Regions from separate parts of the Vibrio sp. R10-SG-ISO4 genome, predicted to be linked through region 2. Evidence: riboswitches for the same ligand, from Rfam matches in the RefSeq annotation. Region 2 holds a riboswitch; each other region holds the start of a gene.
The links. Region 2 has a riboswitch for thiamine pyrophosphate ahead of thiD (bifunctional hydroxymethylpyrimidine kinase/phosphomethylpyrimidine kinase). Riboswitches for the same ligand answer to the same signal wherever they lie in the genome.
Positions count from the first base shown of each region.

Region 1: another riboswitch for thiamine pyrophosphate. It lies ahead of thiB (thiamine ABC transporter substrate binding subunit); the one in region 2 lies ahead of thiD (bifunctional hydroxymethylpyrimidine kinase/phosphomethylpyrimidine kinase).
Region 3: another riboswitch for thiamine pyrophosphate. It lies ahead of thiC (phosphomethylpyrimidine synthase ThiC); the one in region 2 lies ahead of thiD (bifunctional hydroxymethylpyrimidine kinase/phosphomethylpyrimidine kinase).

Region 1 covers NZ_JCBDHJ010000001.1:107,497-113,501, reverse strand. Annotated here, with positions in the region: gene mpl (UDP-N-acetylmuramate:L-alanyl-gamma-D-glutamyl-meso-diaminopimelate ligase) at 1-663, shown strand, start outside; gene AC6R03_RS00485 (flavin prenyltransferase UbiX) at 679-1,302, shown strand; TPP riboswitch at 1,366-1,479, shown strand; gene thiB (thiamine ABC transporter substrate binding subunit) at 1,556-2,533, shown strand; gene thiP (thiamine/thiamine pyrophosphate ABC transporter permease ThiP) at 2,582-4,168, shown strand; gene thiQ (thiamine ABC transporter ATP-binding protein) at 4,152-4,868, shown strand; gene yjgA (ribosome biogenesis factor YjgA) at 4,958-5,488, opposite strand; gene pmbA (metalloprotease PmbA) at 5,596-6,005, shown strand, end outside.
Region 2 covers NZ_JCBDHJ010000013.1:159,323-165,327, reverse strand. Annotated here, with positions in the region: gene AC6R03_RS07235 (putative bifunctional diguanylate cyclase/phosphodiesterase) at 1-425, opposite strand, end outside; gene AC6R03_RS07230 (PstS family phosphate ABC transporter substrate-binding protein) at 595-1,545, shown strand; gene thiD (bifunctional hydroxymethylpyrimidine kinase/phosphomethylpyrimidine kinase) at 1,577-2,413, opposite strand; TPP riboswitch at 2,505-2,662, opposite strand; gene AC6R03_RS07220 (LysR family transcriptional regulator) at 2,819-3,706, shown strand; gene AC6R03_RS07215 (hypothetical protein) at 3,816-3,968, opposite strand; gene AC6R03_RS07210 (PhoX family protein) at 4,363-6,005, opposite strand, start outside.
Region 3 covers NZ_JCBDHJ010000024.1:76,154-82,158, reverse strand. Annotated here, with positions in the region: rRNA gene AC6R03_RS17790 (23S ribosomal RNA) at 1-432, shown strand, start outside; rRNA gene rrf (5S ribosomal RNA) at 602-717, shown strand; tRNA gene AC6R03_RS17780 (tRNA-Asp) at 774-850, shown strand; tRNA gene AC6R03_RS17775 (tRNA-Trp) at 893-969, shown strand; gene AC6R03_RS17770 (multicopper oxidase domain-containing protein) at 1,120-2,502, shown strand; gene crcB (fluoride efflux transporter CrcB) at 2,612-2,995, shown strand; TPP riboswitch at 3,078-3,176, shown strand; gene thiC (phosphomethylpyrimidine synthase ThiC) at 3,338-5,281, shown strand; gene AC6R03_RS17755 (thiamine phosphate synthase) at 5,292-6,005, shown strand, end outside.

The sequences.
Region 1 (6,005 bases), on a different contig from region 2:
GCCCGTGGCTGCTGGAGCGAACAAGAGTACACAGGGTGCGAATCTGGCTGGCAAGCGCAAAAACAGGCCCAAGATGGCAGTGTCTTTGATGTCTTATTGGCGGGAGAAATAGTGGGTCGAGTGACGTGGAATTTAGTCGGCGATCACAACGTCAGCAATGCGTTGATGGCCATCGCGGCGGCGCGTCATGTGGGGGTCACTCCGGATCACGCTTGTGAGGCGTTAGGGCGCTTTATTAATACCAAACGCCGCTTGGAGTTAAAAGGGCAGGTCAATGACATCACTGTGTATGACGACTTTGCTCATCATCCAACGGCGATTGAACTGACATTGGGCGGCTTACGTAACAAGGTGGGTCAATCCCGAATCCTTGCGGTGTTGGAGCCGCGTAGTGCAACCATGAAACGCGGGGTGCACAAAGAAACGCTTGCGGCCTCATTGCAGGCGGCAGATGAAGTGTTCCTCTTTCAGCCTGAGTCAATTACTTGGTCGGTGAGTGAGATTGCCGAGCAGTGCGCGCAACCCGCTTATGTCTCTGACGACATCGACGACTTGGTGCGCAGCATCGCTAGGCATGCTCGCCCCGGCGATCAGATTCTTGTGATGAGTAACGGCGGGTTTGGCGGAATTCACGACAAACTGTTAGCGCAATTAGCCCAATAATAAGAGATACGCACAATGGCTGAAAAATCCATCACCCTCGCTTTTACCGGAGCCTCAGGCGCGCCTTATGGGCTGCGTTTGTTGCAGTGCTTATTGGCCGCGGATTATCAGGTTTACCTGCTGGTTTCATCGGCGGCGCGAGTGGTGTTGGCCACCGAACACGGATTAAAACTGCCTGCCAACCCAGACAGCGCCAAGCAAGCCTTGGTCGCCCATCTCAGCTGCGATCCGGCTAAATTAGTGGTGTGCGGCAAAGAGGACTGGTTCTCGCCCGTGGCCTCTGGCTCAGCGGCGCCCAAGCAGATGGTGGTTTGCCCTTGTTCGGCGGGCAGTGTGGCAGCGATTGCTCATGGTATGTCCGATAATTTGATTGAACGCGCCGCTGATGTGGTGATGAAAGAGTGTGGTCAATTGCTGCTGGTGGTTCGAGAAACGCCTTTCTCAACCTTGCACCTTGAGAACATGCACAAGCTCTCGCAGATGGGCGTCACTATTATGCCGGCCGCGCCCGGTTTTTATCACCAACCTAAATCGATAGACGATCTTATTGATTTTATGGTCGCGCGCATTTTGGATCACCTCGGCATCGAGCAATCCTTGGTGGCGCGCTGGGGCTATGATCAACGTAACGATTCGTGATTGTGTCTTGGTGGGCCGTCACGCAAGTATGGCTATTGTATGGCAGACCTATTACAATCAAGCCGAACCTCATCGGGGAGCTATTCATTCACTGAATGACGCTGAGATCGAGCTTTGCTCGGGACCCGTAGACCTGAACCAGATAATGCTGGCGTAGGAATTGAGCGAGGACATCAGACGTCTGTTTGTCCCTCAGACCTGCGTGGCTCAACAAGGAGAGCGAGCAGTGAAATCCACTTTTATCCCTTCATTTATGCCACTTTGTGCCGCCGCGGCACTGACGTCTTTTTCTGCAACCGCAGCCGATACGTTAACCGTTTATACCTATGACTCTTTCGCTGCCGATTGGGGCCCAGGCCCAGTGGTAAAAAAAGCGTTTGAAGCACAGTGCGACTGTACGTTGAATTTTGTAGCTTTGGATGATGGCGTCTCTATCCTCAATCGCTTGAGACTGGAAGGCGACAATAGCAAAGCCGATATTGTGTTGGGGTTAGACAACAACTTGATGGCAGAAGCGCAGCAAACCGGTTTGTTGGCTGAGCATAGCGTCGATACGTCATCCGTCACCTTGCCAGGCGGCTGGTCCAATACGACCTTTGTGCCGTACGACTACGGTTACTTCGCGTTTGTCTACAACAAAGAGACCTTGGCTGAGCCACCGACTAGCCTCAAAGCACTGGTGGAATCAAATGACGACTTAACAGTCATCTACCAAGACCCGCGTACCTCAACCCCGGGTCAAGGTTTGATGCTGTGGATGAAATCTGTCTATGGCGACGAAGCGCCGCAGGCGTGGAAAGCGTTGGCGAAAAAGACAGTGACGGTCACGAAAGGGTGGTCTGAAGCGTACTCGATGTTCTTAAAAGGCGAGTCTGATATGGTGCTCTCTTACACCACGTCACCTGCGTACCATCTGATTGCCGAAAATGAGGCTAAGTTCGCTGCAGCGAATTTCGCGGAAGGTCATTACACTCAAGTAGAAGTGGTGGCCAAAGTCAAAACGAGCGCCAACAGCGACTTGGCGGATGCCTTTATGCAGTTTATCCTCAGCGATGACTTTCAGTCGGCCATGCCAACAGGGAACTGGATGTACCCTGTCACTGACGTTGCGTTGCCAGAAGGGTATCAAAGCCTGACGAAGCCTAGCCAAGCCTTGAGTTTTAGCGCTGAAGAGGTGGCTACCCACCGCAAAGCGTGGATTCGTGAATGGCAAAACGCGTTGACCTTCTAAGGTTAGGCGTTCGTGCAATCTGTCCCTAAATTAGGCGTATGGGTCGCGATGTTGATCGCGGCCTTTGTCGTTTCTGCGCTGCTGGCCTTGCTCAATCAAGCGCCTTCCCTCGATCTGCGTGTCATTTGGCAAGACCCTTATTACCGCCACGTTACCCAATTTAGCTTCTATCAATCTTTCCTCTCAACGCTGCTCAGTGTCGGCTTGGCGATCCCCGTCGCCCATGCTTTGTCGCGGCGGCAGTTTATCGGGAAAGCCTTGGTACTTAAGCTGTTTGCGACCACTTTGGTGCTGCCTGTCTTGGTGGGGGTGTTTGGCTTGCTGGCGATTTATGGGCGCAGTGGTTGGTTGGCGACACAGCTTGCGCAGTGGGATCTTTCGCTACCATTTAATATTTACGGTTTGCACGGCATTTTGCTCGCGCACCTCTTTTTTAATCTTCCTTATGCGGCGCGTTTGCTGCTGCAATCACTAGAGTCGATTCCGGCGGAGCAACACAAACTGTGCGCCCACTTAGGCATGGGGCATTGGCAAAAGTTTAAGTGGGTCGAATGGCCGCGGATGAGGCAGCAATTAGCGCCCGTTTGCGGGTTGGTGTTTATGCTCTGCTTTACCAGCTTTGCCACTGTGATGGCATTGGGCGGCGGGCCCAAATCGACCACCATTGAGCTCGCGATTTACCAAGCGATCAAGTTTGATTTTGATTTGCAAGCGGGCGCGTTACTGGCAATTTGGCAAATGCTGCTATGTGGCTTAATGGCACTATCGATTCAACGTTTCGCTCGACCTATTGCTATTTCGATGGGCAGCGACGCACCAACTGCGTTGGTGGTGAAAGACAGTCTATTCTCTAAGTGCTGGGATGGCGCTTGGATAGGTTTTAGCTTGCTGTTAGTGTTGCCGCCTCTTGGGATGGTGCTGACCAGTGGCATGAATTCTCAGGCGTTGGGTGTGCTGAGCGATGGCCGATTTTGGTCCGCGCTCGGCGCGTCACTGAAAGTGGCGAGCATGGCGAGCGTTATCGCTGTCAGTGCGGGCACGGCGATTTTATTGTCGAGCCGAAGACTGCGCCTCAATCAACGTGAGAAAGACGCGGATAAGATAGAGCTGCTAGGGACCATCATTCTGGTGACCCCAGGATTAGTGATCTCGACCGGGCTCTTTTTGCTGCTCCGTTCGTGGACGGATGCGCTCAGCTACGCCTTGGTCGTTGTTGTTACGGTCAACGCGTTAATGGGGCTGCCTTATGTGATCAAAACCTTGGCTCAGCCGATGTTGCAACTCGAGCAGCAGTATCAGTACCTTTGTGCAACCCTTGGAATCCGCGGTTGGCGCCGTTTACGAGTGGTGGAATGGCGCGCATTAAAACGGCCGCTGGCGCACGCGTTTGCCATCAGCTTTATGTTTTCTATGGGCGATCTCAGTGCCATCGCGCTGTTTGGCAGCCAGGAGTTTCGTACGCTGCCGCTCTACCTGTTCCAACTGCTCGGCAGTTACCAAATGGACGCGGCGGCAGTCGTATCGGTCACTTTACTGCTTTTGAGTGTGGGCTGTTTTGCGCTGATGGAGCGCCTGTTTCGCCCTCGCTCTGCTTCTACCCCCACCAATAGGAGTCACTATGCTCACTCTCAGTGACCTGCATTACGATTATCATGCCGAGTCATTTCAGTTTGATCTGCACGTTGAGGCAGGGCAAATCGTCGCGCTTATGGGACCCAGTGGCGCAGGGAAGTCGACCTTGCTCGCCTTGATGGCGGGTTTTATTGAACCATTAAGCGGTGAAATTTTAGCGCAAGGGCAAACACTCAACGGGCTGGCGCCTTATCAGCGCCCGTTTGCGATGTTGTTTCAAGAGCACAACTTGTTTGCTCACCTTACCGTGTCGGAAAACATAGGCCTTGGATTGGACCCCGGCTTGAAGTTGTCTGCAACGCAGAAACAGGCGGTAGTGCAAGCGGCACAGCAGGTGGGGGTGGCGGAGTATTTGTCTCGATTGCCGCATGAGCTCTCTGGTGGCCAGCGTCAACGGGTTGCGTTAGCGCGCTGCTTTGTACAGTCTGCGCCGATATGGCTGCTAGACGAGCCCTTTTCAGCGCTCGATCCTTTGCTCAGGTTAGAGATGCTATCACTGGTCAAACAGTTGGCGAGTGAGCGTGATATTACGGTAGTAATGGTGACGCACCACTTAGGTGATGCCAAAGCGATCGCCACGCATTTTGCGTTTGTATCACAAGGTCATGTCGCAGCGACTGGGCCGATTTCAGAGCTAGCGGCGACCCACTCGGACCCTAGCCTCGGCGCATTTGTTCAGGCGGCCACCACGGCGCACAACTGAGCGCAATAACAATGGGCTAGAAAGCAGAGATAAAAAAAAGCGGATAAGTGTGCACTTATCCGCTTCAATCATCACTGAGTAAGAGCGTGTTATTGTGGCTCTTCACTGCTCAATGCTTTGAGGATCTGGAAAATCTCTCGATACGCTTTAGCTGGCTTGTTGGCTTGCTTTTCTTTGTTCGCCTGACGAGCAAGCTGACGTAAACGCTGACGGTCCGCATCCGGATACAGCGTCAATACCTCTTCAATGGCGCTGTCGCCCTCTTCCACCACACGGTCACGCAATTGCTCTAATTTGTGCAGCAGCGCCGTGGTTTGAGAGTGCTTGTTACGGACTTTATCCAGCGCCGCTTGAATTGGCTCTGGGTCTTCGTGACGCATCAATTTTCCGATAAACTGCAACTGACGACGGCGCGCTTCGTTTTTAAAACGTTGCGCATCGCGAATCGCATCGGCCAAGTCTTCGCTGAGTGGAAATTTTTCCAACACAGAGGGCTTGAGGTTAACGAGCTCTTCACCCAGTTTCTGCAGCTCTTCCATGTCACGCTTCAACTCGGATTTACTTACCCAGATGATCTCTTCTTCTGGTTCCCATGGCGCTTTTTGATTTTTGCGAGCCATTTTCATACCTTCATTTGAACGTCTATTTCTCTATTTTAACAAGAATCATGGGGAGAAAGCGAAATTCTTGTTATCCTAGCGACAAAGCAACGACTGATGAAGAGAATATGGACGTAAAAAAGCAAGTGGCACAGCAGCGTATCGAGCTTGAAGCTGCCGTCGCGAAAGCGTTAGAGATGGCGGGTGAAAAAGCGGATGCCGCGGAAGTTGCCATCAGTAAAACCACAGGTTTAAGCGTATCGACTCGCATGTGTGAGGTCGAAAATGTGGAGTTCAACAGTGACGGTGCACTCGGTATTACCGTCTATAGCAATCAGCGTAAAGGCAGCGCCTCAACGTCAGACTTAAGCGAAAAAGCGATTCAACAAACGGTATTGGCGGCACTCGATATCGCTCAATACACATCAGAAGATCCGTACGCAGGCCCAGCACCGGCTGAACTGATGGTCAAAGATATTCCCAACTTGGATCTGTTTCACCCCGATACGCCTGACCCTGACTACGCGGCAAAAATGGC
Region 2 (6,005 bases):
TGGTAGGTGGATTCCACATGAAGGCGAAATTGCGCCAGCGTTTTGCGAAGCTCAACCAGACGCTCACGTAATTCGTTGTCCGTGACTGGCTCATAATTGCCCATGATACTCTCGCCGCCTTCAAGCAGCGCGACCACATGCCAATCGGCGATTTCTAAGTAGTACCACACTTCCTGAATCGACTGAGCGGTATCGCCCGACATGATCTCATCAAACCAAAGGTAGGCCAGCGTACCGTTGACTTTAATTTCAGCGGCCGCTTCCGCAAGCGGGGACTTTTTCACTAACAGGTGGGTCGCTTGGGTCACCAGCGCCGACGTAAACGTGATCACCAACAAGGCGAGAATGGAAGTAAAAATGAATTTGCGCTTCATAGCATCACACGAACGTTTACCCACGTATTTTGCGGGCAGGAATAAAAACATAGGCGAGTCAGCCTAGTGAAGAAATGTTACATCCCCATGAAAATATTCAGCGTAGTTATTATTGATGAGTGATTGATGAATCTTTAGTGACAGTTCACGTGAAGATATTGAGCTCAAAAGTGCTAGCTCGTATAGTCGCGGTATGTTGATTCTTCCTTTGTGCTCAACCATGACTTTTCGATTGCGTTCGACTGTTCTTGCTTCTGTATGCCTAGCGCTGATGAGTACCACGGCACACGGGAAAGATCTGATCAAAATTGAAGGGTCGAGTACCGTTTACCCGATTACCCAAGCCGTCGCCGATCACTTTATGCGTGCCGAGCGGCACAACACCCAAGTGGTGGTGGGCATCACTGGCACAGGTGGCGGATTTCGTAAGTTTTGCCGAGGCCGCACGGATATTTCTAACGCCTCTCGCCCGATTAAAGAGAAAGAGCGAGCGCTGTGTGAAATCAACCACATCGACTATATTGAGCTCCCTGTCGCACTCGATGCAATAACCGTGGTGGTGAACAAAGAAAATCAGTGGATCGATGCGCTCTCTCTTGATGAACTGAAAACACTCTGGGAAAGCACCGCTGAACGCACGATAACTCACTGGCAGCAAGTCAATCCGCACTTCCCTGATCGCCCCATCGTCCTGCACGGCCCTGGATCAGACTCAGGCACTTATGACTATTTTGTTGAGGTGGTGCTGGATGGCAAAGCGAGTCGACAAGACTACACCGCAAATGAAGACGATGAAGCCTTAGTCGCCGAAGTGGCCGCCGATCCCAACGCCATGGCGTTTATCGGCTTTGCCTACTATTTGCAAAATCAAGACAAGCTGAAAGCGATCGCCATCGCTCCCACTGGCTTCAACGCGGTCAAACCCAGTGTCGAGAACGTGATTATGGGACGATATGCCGCACTTTCCCGCCCTCTGTTTATTTACGTGAACAAACAGGCGCTAGAGAAGCGGCCATCACTGAAACGCTTTGTCGATAGTTATATCGACAGAGACAACATCAACAAAGTCGTCTCCCATTCTGGCTACATTCCTCTCTCCAACGATCGCTATGACGCGGCGCGTTTTATTCTTAACTCTAGCCGCTCTGGCTCGGTCTCGATGCCCAAATAGAGCCTTGTAATGCGACTGCACACCATCGCGATTAACGTACATTTTGGTGACCAGAGAAAAAGTGATGAACAGGCCCATGTCCTTGACCAACAGAGAGTTCGTCGGCATGCGCAATGGCTTGTGAGATATATTGTTTAGCCAAATGGACCGCTTTGTGCAGCCGATACCCTTGGGCAAGATAGGACGCAATGGCCGATGACAACGTACAGCCCGTACCATGAGTATTATGAGTGGCGACTCGCTTAGCGCGAATCAATTCACTGCCACTCCTTTCAATCAGCAGATCGTTACTGCTTTCGCCCTCTAGATGCCCCCCTTTAAGAAGCACTGTTTTGGCGCCCAAGGCGCGCAGGGCGTCAATCATCGCTCCCATCTCCTCTTCCGATGTCGGCGTTGCTCGCCCAGTCAGCGCCGCCGCCTCGGGTAAGTTTGGTGTGATCATATCGGCAAGCGGTAGCAGTTCTTTCTTGAGCGCCCCCACCGCACTGGCGTGCAGTAAGCTGTCACCACTGGTGGCCACCATCACCGGGTCCACCACGAGAAACTTGGGCTGATACGCCGCCAAACTTTGTGCCACGACACGGATGATTTCAGCGTCAGCCAGCATGCCAACCTTCACCGCCACGACATTGAGATCGCTCAATACCGCATCGAGCTGCGCTTGAACATGGTCGATAGGGATAGGATGAATGGCGTGAACACCACAGGTATTTTGCGCGGTAATGGCCGTAATAACGGAGCAGGCGTAACTGCCTGTTGCACTGATCGCTTTGATGTCGGCTTGGATGCCCGCGCCGCCGCCACTGTCGGAGCCAGCGATGGTTAGGACAATCGGAGTTTGAGGGTCATAAAATGCGGTTTGGTTCATCGGTGTTCCTCACGCACGCGTCAGGAACTGTGTGCAGAGCGCGTTGGCCAAGCACAACACATAACGGGCGAGATTGTGGCGACCCCACGACACCGCGTTATGAATAGTTCCCTACGTCAGTGCTAACTGAATCAGGTTCAACGGGTCTCGCGATGCGATCTCAGCCCTCCTTCTATGCTTCTACGACAGGCTCGTTAATCAAGCTATCGTTATGACTCGAGCAGAAGGAACGCTCCCCGACTATGTCGCCAACCTTAACCCTGTGATAGCGCAGATGCAACCTATTCAGATCACTTAAATAACCCGAGTGAATCGAGGAGTGGGCGATACGAACGCGACGTTTGGCACACAGAACATTATCGTTTACTCTTAATTTTATAAATTTTCGTTATTGATTTGACGGTTATGCTCAATCCACTCTGGCTCAAAACGTTTCAAACCTTGGTCGAGACCGGCCACTTTACTCATACCGCAGAAAAGCTGTTCATGACTCAGCCCGGTGTCAGCCAGCACATCAAAAAGCTCGAACAGGCTTGCGGCTACCCACTGATTGCGCGTCACAACAAGAGCTTTGAAGTAACGGAACAAGGCAGACAGGTCTATCAGTACGCAAAGCAGCGCGCCAAACAAGAAACAGACCTGATTGCTTCGTTATCTCAGGACGACGCGCATCGCGGTGAGGTGTCGGTCTCTTGCTCTGGCGCGTTGGCGCAGCTTATCTACCCGCATCTGCTCGATTTACAGTGTGAATTTGCACAACTGGTCGTCAAGCTGGAAGTCGCCCCCAACCGTAAGATCATCGACGATTTGGCTGAGGGGCGCGCCGATTTGGGCCTTGTCACTCACATCCCGCTCGACCCGAGAATCGAAGCGCAAGAGATAGGTCAAGAAACCATGTGTTTGATTGTGCCGGCAAACGTCGACGAGCCTATTACCCCTGAACTTCTCCTTGAGATCGGTTTAATTCGCCACCCCGACGCGGAGCACTATCTCTCGCTCTACTTTTCGCAGTGTGGCGACAAAGCGCTGGCGGGGATTGATATTCGCGCCCTGCGCACCTCGGGCTACATCAACCAACTCAGCCAAATTCTTCTGCCAGTTGCCAAAGGGCTCGGTTTTACGGTGCTGCCACACAGCGCATTCAGCTCTTTCACTTTGCGCGATCAACTTGCTGTGCATCAGCCAAAGAAAGCCGTCGTCGAGACCCTGTATTTGGTGAGCAAAAAACAAAGAGCGTGGCCAGCCCGTTTTCATACGGTGGTGGATAAGTTGACGGACGTGATCTCGCTATAACCCAACGCACTGCCATAGCCAAAATTTTCGATAGGCTTGAAACGCAAAATGGAGCCCAAGGCTCCATTTTTGCTGCTGCTTCAACGCTCATTATCGTCGTTATTTGAGGTCATGCCTCTAAGACGTCTTCGCCAGCGAGTTCAGAAATAATCAGTAGATCGGACTCATCCAGTTTAAGCCCCAGCATAGGGAGACCATGCTGAGCACTCCAACAACATAAGAAGACCACACAACCTAATGCTACCCAAAGTAGTGATACCATAGCCTAACCTCCTCCTCAGTTATCATCACCGTCCTTAATAACCTAAAGGTGCCACTTCTCTCATCAGAAGGCGCTCAGATAGACTTTATTCTTTTTACGTTGGGGCGTCTGCACCAAAAGAAATGGGGTAGATTCGCCGGGTCAATCGCTCAATGTCGTATTGTTATCTGGAGTTTATTCGGATTAGAACACCTTAAGGTTATGCTGAGTACTCTTTCAATATAGGGATTGCGATTGTGAAGCGCAACACTCTTTGCGGTGAACACACGAAACCTTGACGTTTTTTATGCGAGCGATCGCATAAATATGCCAATGTGGATATCGGCAATAAAAAATGGGCGCTCGTGGCGCCCATCTTGATGCGAATGATTGTTGATGCAAACAGTGAGACAGCTTAAGCGCCAATAACGCCGCCATCTTCACGGGTAATGGCAACGATGGTGGAGCGAGGCTTGCTGTCACCACCACCAGGGTAGTGAGAAGGCGCACCTTTCTCGCCCGGATGCTGAACACCCACAAACATGGTTTTGTAGTCGGCGGAGAAGGTCAGCCCCGTGATTTCACAGGCAATTGGCCCCGTCAAGAAACGTCGCACTTCACCAGTATTAGGATCGCCGCACAACATTTGGTTGTTCCCTTGACCTGCAAAATCGCCCTGATTTGAGTAGTTTCCGTCCGTTTGAATCCACAAACGACCAGCTTTATCAAAACCGATACCATCCGGACTATTAAACATGTTGTCGGCGTTGATGTTGTCACTGCCCGCGTAGAGCGAATCTTTGTGCACCGTTGGGTTGCCAGCAATCAGGTACAAATCCCAATCAAACTCTGCTTGGGTGTGATCGCCCGAGGTCGGTACCCAGCGAACAATTTGTCCGTAGTGGTTCTCAGCGCGAGGGTTCGGACCACCGACAGGTTGGCCCTCTTTTACGCCGCGGTTTTTGTTGTTGGTGAGGGTACAGAAGACGTGTTGGTTGTCTGGGTGCACCGCCACCCACTCTGGGCGATCCATCGTGGTCGCGCCAACTTGAGTCGCAGCGCGACGTGCAAAAATCATCACCTCGGCTTGATCGTTAAAACCGTTCTCTTTAGTCAGGCCATTTTTGCCATAAGTCAGTTCAATCCACTGCCCCTTGCCTTTCAACTCGTTGTCGTCCATCTCGAACTTGGCGACGTACAAGGTGCCCTCTTCAAGCAAGTTGCGATTGGCAGCATCATTGCCCGGTTGGTAGCGATCGCGAGAGACAAATTTGTAAATGTGCTCCCCACGCTCATCATCACCTAGGTACACCACGACATGACCATCATCGTTGATCAACAGTGCCGCATTCTCGTGCTTAAATCGCCCGAGTGCAGTGCGCTTAAGCGGCGTCGACGTCGGATCGTTTGGATCGATCTCCACAACCCAACCAAAACGGTGTGGCTCATTCGGATGCTTAGCGACATCGAAACGCTCATCGGTGTCATGCCACTGGTAACTGCTCTTCGCTGCTTTGATTCCGTAACGTTTATGATCGTCGCTCAACTCTGCCGTCGTACTGGTGCCAAAATAGCCGTGGAAGTTCTCTTCACAGGTTAAGTATGTGCCCCAAGGCGTTTGACCGTTGGCGCAGTTATTAAAGGTGCCGAGTGGCGCTAAGCCTGAAGGATCCAATTTGGTTTTCATCAACGCATGACCCGCCGCTGGGCCTGTCAGGCGCATTTCTGTGTTAGCGGTAATACGGCGGTTGCGTTTCCCTGCTTTATCCACTTTCCACTCTCCGCCGGATTTGACGATTTCGAACACCGTCACACCGTGTGCCGCTTGCGCTTTTAATACGTCGTCCGCCGTCATCGCTTTACCGCCATGTTCGAACAAGTATTCGTAATTGGTGTATTCGTTGTTCACCGCAATAACAGCGCGATCGTCACTGATAGGGAATAGGCTCATCCCGTCGGTGTTGTCACCAAACTGACGCGCCTGCGCGGCTGAATCTTGCTTACCGCTTTGATCAAACTCTGGCGCATCAGCAAAAATAGGATCACCCCAAGAGAGAA
Region 3 (6,005 bases), on a different contig from region 2:
TTCATATCGACGGCGGTGTTTGGCACCTCGATGTCGGCTCATCACATCCTGGGGCTGAAGTCGGTCCCAAGGGTATGGCTGTTCGCCATTTAAAGTGGTACGCGAGCTGGGTTTAGAACGTCGTGAGACAGTTCGGTCCCTATCTGCCGTGGGCGTTGGAAGATTGAAGGGGGCTGCTCCTAGTACGAGAGGACCGGAGTGGACGAACCTCTGGTGTTCGGGTTGTGTCGCCAGACGCATTGCCCGGTAGCTAAGTTCGGAATCGATAACCGCTGAAAGCATCTAAGCGGGAAGCGAGCCCTGAGATGAGTCTTCCCTGGCACTTTAAGTGCCCTTAAGGGTTGTTCGAGACTAGAACGTTGATAGGCAGGGTGTGTAAGCGCTGTGAGGCGTTGAGCTAACCTGTACTAATTGCCCGTGAGGCTTAACCATACAACACCCAAAGGGTTTTGATGGACTCAATGTAAGAACATTGAATGTGTAATGAAGAGACGAGTGACTAGTTCCTAGTAGCTAGAAACGATAAACGCAGCTTTCCGAATTATTAAGTTCTAGGAACTAGGGTCTAGGCACTCACTTCTAAGAACTTAAACAAAATTTGCTTGGCGACCATAGCGATTTGGACCCACCTGATTCCATGCCGAACTCAGAAGTGAAACGAATTAGCGCCGATGGTAGTGTGGGGCTTCCCCATGTGAGAGTAGGACATCGCCAGGCTTTGAACATTATCTGTTTAAAGCACGATTGAGATAAGACTTTAAATAGACCACTGCGGAGTGGTAGTTCAGTTGGTTAGAATACCGGCCTGTCACGCCGGGGGTCGCGGGTTCGAGTCCCGTCCACTCCGCCACTTATAAACCTCGTTTATCGAGGTTTTTTTGAATCTAATTTTAGGGGTGTAGCTCCAATTGGCAGAGCAGCGGATTCCAAATCCGCGTGTTGGGAGTTCGAATCTCTCCACCCCTGCCATATCTAAGGCTCTAGTCGAAAGACTAGAGCCTTTTTTGTCTCCGTTTTTTAATCTTGCACGCGACAAAACACAAATCACTCATTGCACTGAGAATCATTCGCAGTATTTTGCTACATTATACGTCTTGTCTGTTTTAGGTGTTTACCGTTATGGCTTTGAGTCGTCGCCAATTTCTTCAATCTTCACTTGCTTTGTCTGCTCTCTCAATGATTCCTGCGTGTTCGGTGACTCGGCAAACTCGGACTCGAGAAGGCTATGTTTACGATCTCACTGCTGAGCCTAGCCGGGCTGAACTCGTCCCTGGGTATCAAACAGACGTACTGGGGTTTAATGGTGCGATCCCTGCGCCGACACTCTATTGTCGTCAGGGGGAAGAGGTCGTGATTCGTTTCACGAACAAACTGTCAGAGCCTACCACCATACATTGGCACGGCTTGCGAATACCGATCGAGATGGACGGCGTTCCTTTTCTCAGTCAAGCGCCTATCATGCCGGGAGAGACGTTTGAGTATCGATTCACTCCGCCTGACGCAGGCACGTTTTGGTATCACCCACACATGAACAGCGTTGAACAGTTAGGGCGAGGACTCGTTGGACTGATTATTGTTGAAGAGCGCGACCCCGTGGTTTTTGATGAAGAGCATGCGTTAATGCTCAAGCATTGGCACATCGACAGTCAAGGGCAGTGGAAGGAGAGAATGATCCCACGTTTAAGTGCTCGGATGGGCACGCCAGGGGAGTGGAGCAGTGTGAATGGCGTTCATGAGCCTTTATATACGCTTAAAGCGCACGCGACCACTCGCTTACGCATTGCTAATGTCGACAATACCATTACCTATCCAATTGCGATTGAAGGGGCAGAGGCTTGGATACTGGCTATTGATGGCAACCCGGTCACCACGCCAATTGAGCTCTCTCAGCATAAAATTGGACCGGGTATGAGGGTGGATCTTGGTCTGATTGCGCCATCTGCTGGCAACAAAGTGTTTGTTCGTCAAATGAAGGGGCGTTTCCCTTTTCCTCTGTGTGAATTTGATGTCGTCGCGTCTGATTTGCCACAGGGTCAAGCGCTGCCAAGTTTGCCTCTTAACCCTGTGCCCGCGCTCGATCTACCCAACGCTGAAGAGATTGACTTTGTGTTTGAGTGGCAAGGTGCGGTAACGCCCGTAGGCAAAGATGGCAAGGCGAGTTCAACCTTTTGGTTGACCAACAAGGTGGCGTGGCAGGGGATGAGTCGTCATTCGATTCCTGCGCCGCTGGCGCAGTTGGAGCTAGGCAAAACCTACATCTTCGATCTTAAAAATGTCACTCAGTACCATCATCCTATTCATCTTCATGGCCATACCTTTACCGTGCTCGAAATGGACGGTAAGCCGCTCCCAGAGCCGTTCCATACGGATACGGTACTACTGGGCAAGAATGGTCGTGCCAAAGCGGCTTTCGTCGCGGACAACCCCGGTCGGTGGATGTATCACTGTCATGTCATAGAGCACATGAAAACCGGTTTGATGGGCTATATCGAAGTAAAGTGACTCCTGTAACTTTTTAAATCTAACAGAGTGTTTAGCGTCATTACATTGATCTGAAGTCTGTTTTTTCGTCTGTTTGGCGCTACACTAACGCCACAAATTTGGAGGGGTTATGGGTCAGTTTGCAATTTTAGGGTTTATTGCCATGGGTGGCGCCGTTGGTGCGTGCTCTCGTTATTTAGTGTCTGAGCTGTGTGCGACATTACTGGGGCGAGGTTTTCCATACGGTACGCTAACTGTTAACGTAGTCGGCTCACTGGCGATGGGCTTACTGATCGCCGCGTTTGAAAATGGCAACCTTGCGACTGAACCATGGAGACAGATCATCGGGCTCGGTTTTCTTGGTGCTTTGACGACGTTCTCTACGTTTTCGATGGACAACGTTTTACTCATGCAGCAGGGCGCTTTTTTCAAGATGGGACTCAATGTCTTACTCAATGTGGTATTAAGCATCTCTGCCGCTTGGGTGGGCTTTCAACTGCTGATCAAAAGCTAGCTTGCTTAGAGGTGCTTTGAGCCTCACTAGACAAAATTTACACAGGTCGGCTTGGTTTATCCAAGCCGTTTTTATATACTCGGTTCACTTGTCGGAGTGCCATAAGGCTGAGACCGTTTATTCGGGATCCGTTGAACCTGATCAGGTTAATACCTGCGAAGGGAACAAGAGAAGATATCGACCCTCCTAATCTAGGATTCGTTCTCTCTGATCTGAGCGTCATGCGATCTATCTACAGATAGGTACCCGCGTCAGATCGCCCTCTTGTCGCATCTTTCCGCCAAGCATTTTTATCTCTAACACTCATGCTCCTACGAGCAATAAAGAGCAAGGAAAAATGCTATGTCGAATCGCAAACAAGCGAGACTGGAAGCCAAACAGTTTATTGATACCCTCTCGGTACAAGCGTACCCCAATTCACGTAAGGTTTATGTTGAAGGTTCAAGACCTGATATTCGTGTTCCTATGCGAGAAATCTCCCTTGCTGACAGCTTGATTGGCGGCACTAAAGGTGCGCCGATCTTTGAGCCCAATGAGCCGATTCGCGTTTACGACACTTCTGGTCCTTATACCGATCCTAACCATACGATTGACCTCTACCAAGGCCTGCCTAAGCTACGTGAACAGTGGATTGAAGAGCGCGGTGATACGGAACTGCTCGATGAGGTCAGTTCGGTATACACCAAACAGCGCTTGGAAGACGATACGCTAGACGAGCTGCGTTACGGCAACTTACCACGCATTCGCCGTGCGAAAAGCGGTCAGTGTGTCACTCAGCTCCACTACGCGCGTCAAGGTGTGATTACACCGGAAATGGAATACATCGCTCTGCGTGAAAACATGGGGCGTGCTCGTTATCGCGACGAGGTGTTGAACCAACAGCATCCTGGTCAAAGCTTTGGTGCCCACTTGCCAAAGGACATCAGTGCTGAGTTTGTCCGCCAAGAAGTGGCTGCGGGTCGTGCCATCATTCCATCCAACATCAACCACCCAGAAGCGGAGCCAATGATCATTGGTCGCAACTTCTTGGTCAAGGTGAACGCCAATATTGGTAACTCCTCTGTGACCTCTTCCATTGAGGAAGAAGTTGAGAAATTGGTTTGGGCAACACGTTGGGGTGGCGATACGGTGATGGATTTGTCGACCGGACGCAATATTCACGAGACTCGAGAGTGGATTCTACGTAACAGCCCAGTTCCGATCGGTACCGTGCCTATGTACCAAGCGCTTGAAAAAGTGAATGGCATTGCAGAAAACCTCAATTGGGAAGTGATGCGAGACACCTTGATTGAGCAAGCTGAGCAGGGCGTCGATTACTTCACGATTCATGCCGGTTTGCTGTTGCGTTATGTGCCGATGACGGCCAAACGTGTCACGGGTATTGTCTCTCGCGGCGGCTCGATCATCGCTAAGTGGTGTCTCGCTCACCATCAAGAAAGCTTCCTTTACACCCACTTTCGCGAAATTTGTGAAATCTGTGCCAAGTACGATGTCGCGCTTTCGCTCGGTGATGGCTTGCGTCCAGGTTCGGTAGCCGATGCCAATGATGAAGCGCAGTTTGCTGAGCTACGCACGTTGGGTGAACTGACTAAGATCGCGTGGGAGTATGACGTGCAGGTGATCATTGAAGGCCCTGGGCATGTACCTATGCACATGATCAAAGCCAATATGGATGAGCAGCTAGAGCACTGCCACGAAGCGCCATTCTACACTTTGGGTCCTCTGACGACCGATATTGCCCCTGGGTACGATCATATTACCTCTGGCATTGGCGCTGCGATGATCGGCTGGTACGGCTGTGCGATGCTCTGCTATGTGACGCCGAAAGAGCACTTGGGTCTACCCAATAAAGAAGACGTTAAGACGGGCTTGATTACTTATAAACTTGCGGCGCATGCGGCGGATTTGGCTAAAGGCCACCCTGGTGCTCAGGTTCGTGACAATGCGCTCTCAAAAGCTCGCTTTGAGTTCCGCTGGGAGGATCAGTTCAACTTGTCGCTTGACCCTGATACGGCGCGAGCTTTCCACGATGAAACCTTGCCGCAAGAGTCGGGCAAAGTGGCTCACTTTTGTTCAATGTGTGGACCAAAATTCTGTTCGATGAAAATATCTCAGGAAGTGCGCGAGTACGCCAAAGACACACAACAAGTCGAAGCCGACCAAGCCATCTCCGTTAAAATGCTCGATGATCCACTCGAAGGGATGCGCCAAAAGTCAGAGGAGTTCCGTCAATCGGGTTCTGAGCTGTATCATCCTGCCGCGCAGCCTGAAAGTGCAGAGTCGTAGGAACGCGGCGATGAAAATTGTGATTCCTCACTCACAGCCTACATTGCGCGATGATATCGCGCAATGCTTGGCATTGGCCGGCGAGCAAGGGTTTGCCACACAAGAGATTCAGTTGATTGAAGGGGCTGAGTCGACGGTAGAACTGCGCGGTGCGTCTTCCTCTGTTTGGATTGCTCGGGATACGCAAGTCTTTGAGTCTTCCTCTCTCAGTGACGACAGCGAACAAAGTGTCCATCACCTGGTGTACTCAGTTGCAGAGGGTGATGTCTCGCTGGCGGACTATGCCCTGCATGCGATCGTTATTGGCGCAAGGTGCGAAGGGCGCGTGCTCGATATTTGGCAACACAGCACGCGTGCTCATGCTGAAGTGCGTGCGCTTAATGTCCACCAAATGGCGCTTGATGCTACACAGCACTTTGCATGGTTTATCACCTTGCGGGCGCTCGATTTTCCCGTTGAAGATGCACTGACGCTCGCACGTGCGATGGGGCATGTTTCACGTGAAACATCTCAATGGCCATGTTGTTTAGAGCAATTTCCTACGCCTGTGCTCGAGGACGAAACTCTCGGCATTCGTGTTGGTTGGAAAACTGAAGGCCGCGCGATCTCTTTTCCCTCCATGGCGAAAGAGGTGTTGGGTCTCTATCCGGTGGTCGACGATGTCAGTTGGATTGAACGATTACTTCCTCTAGGCATTAAAACCATACAGCTGCGCATCAAAGAT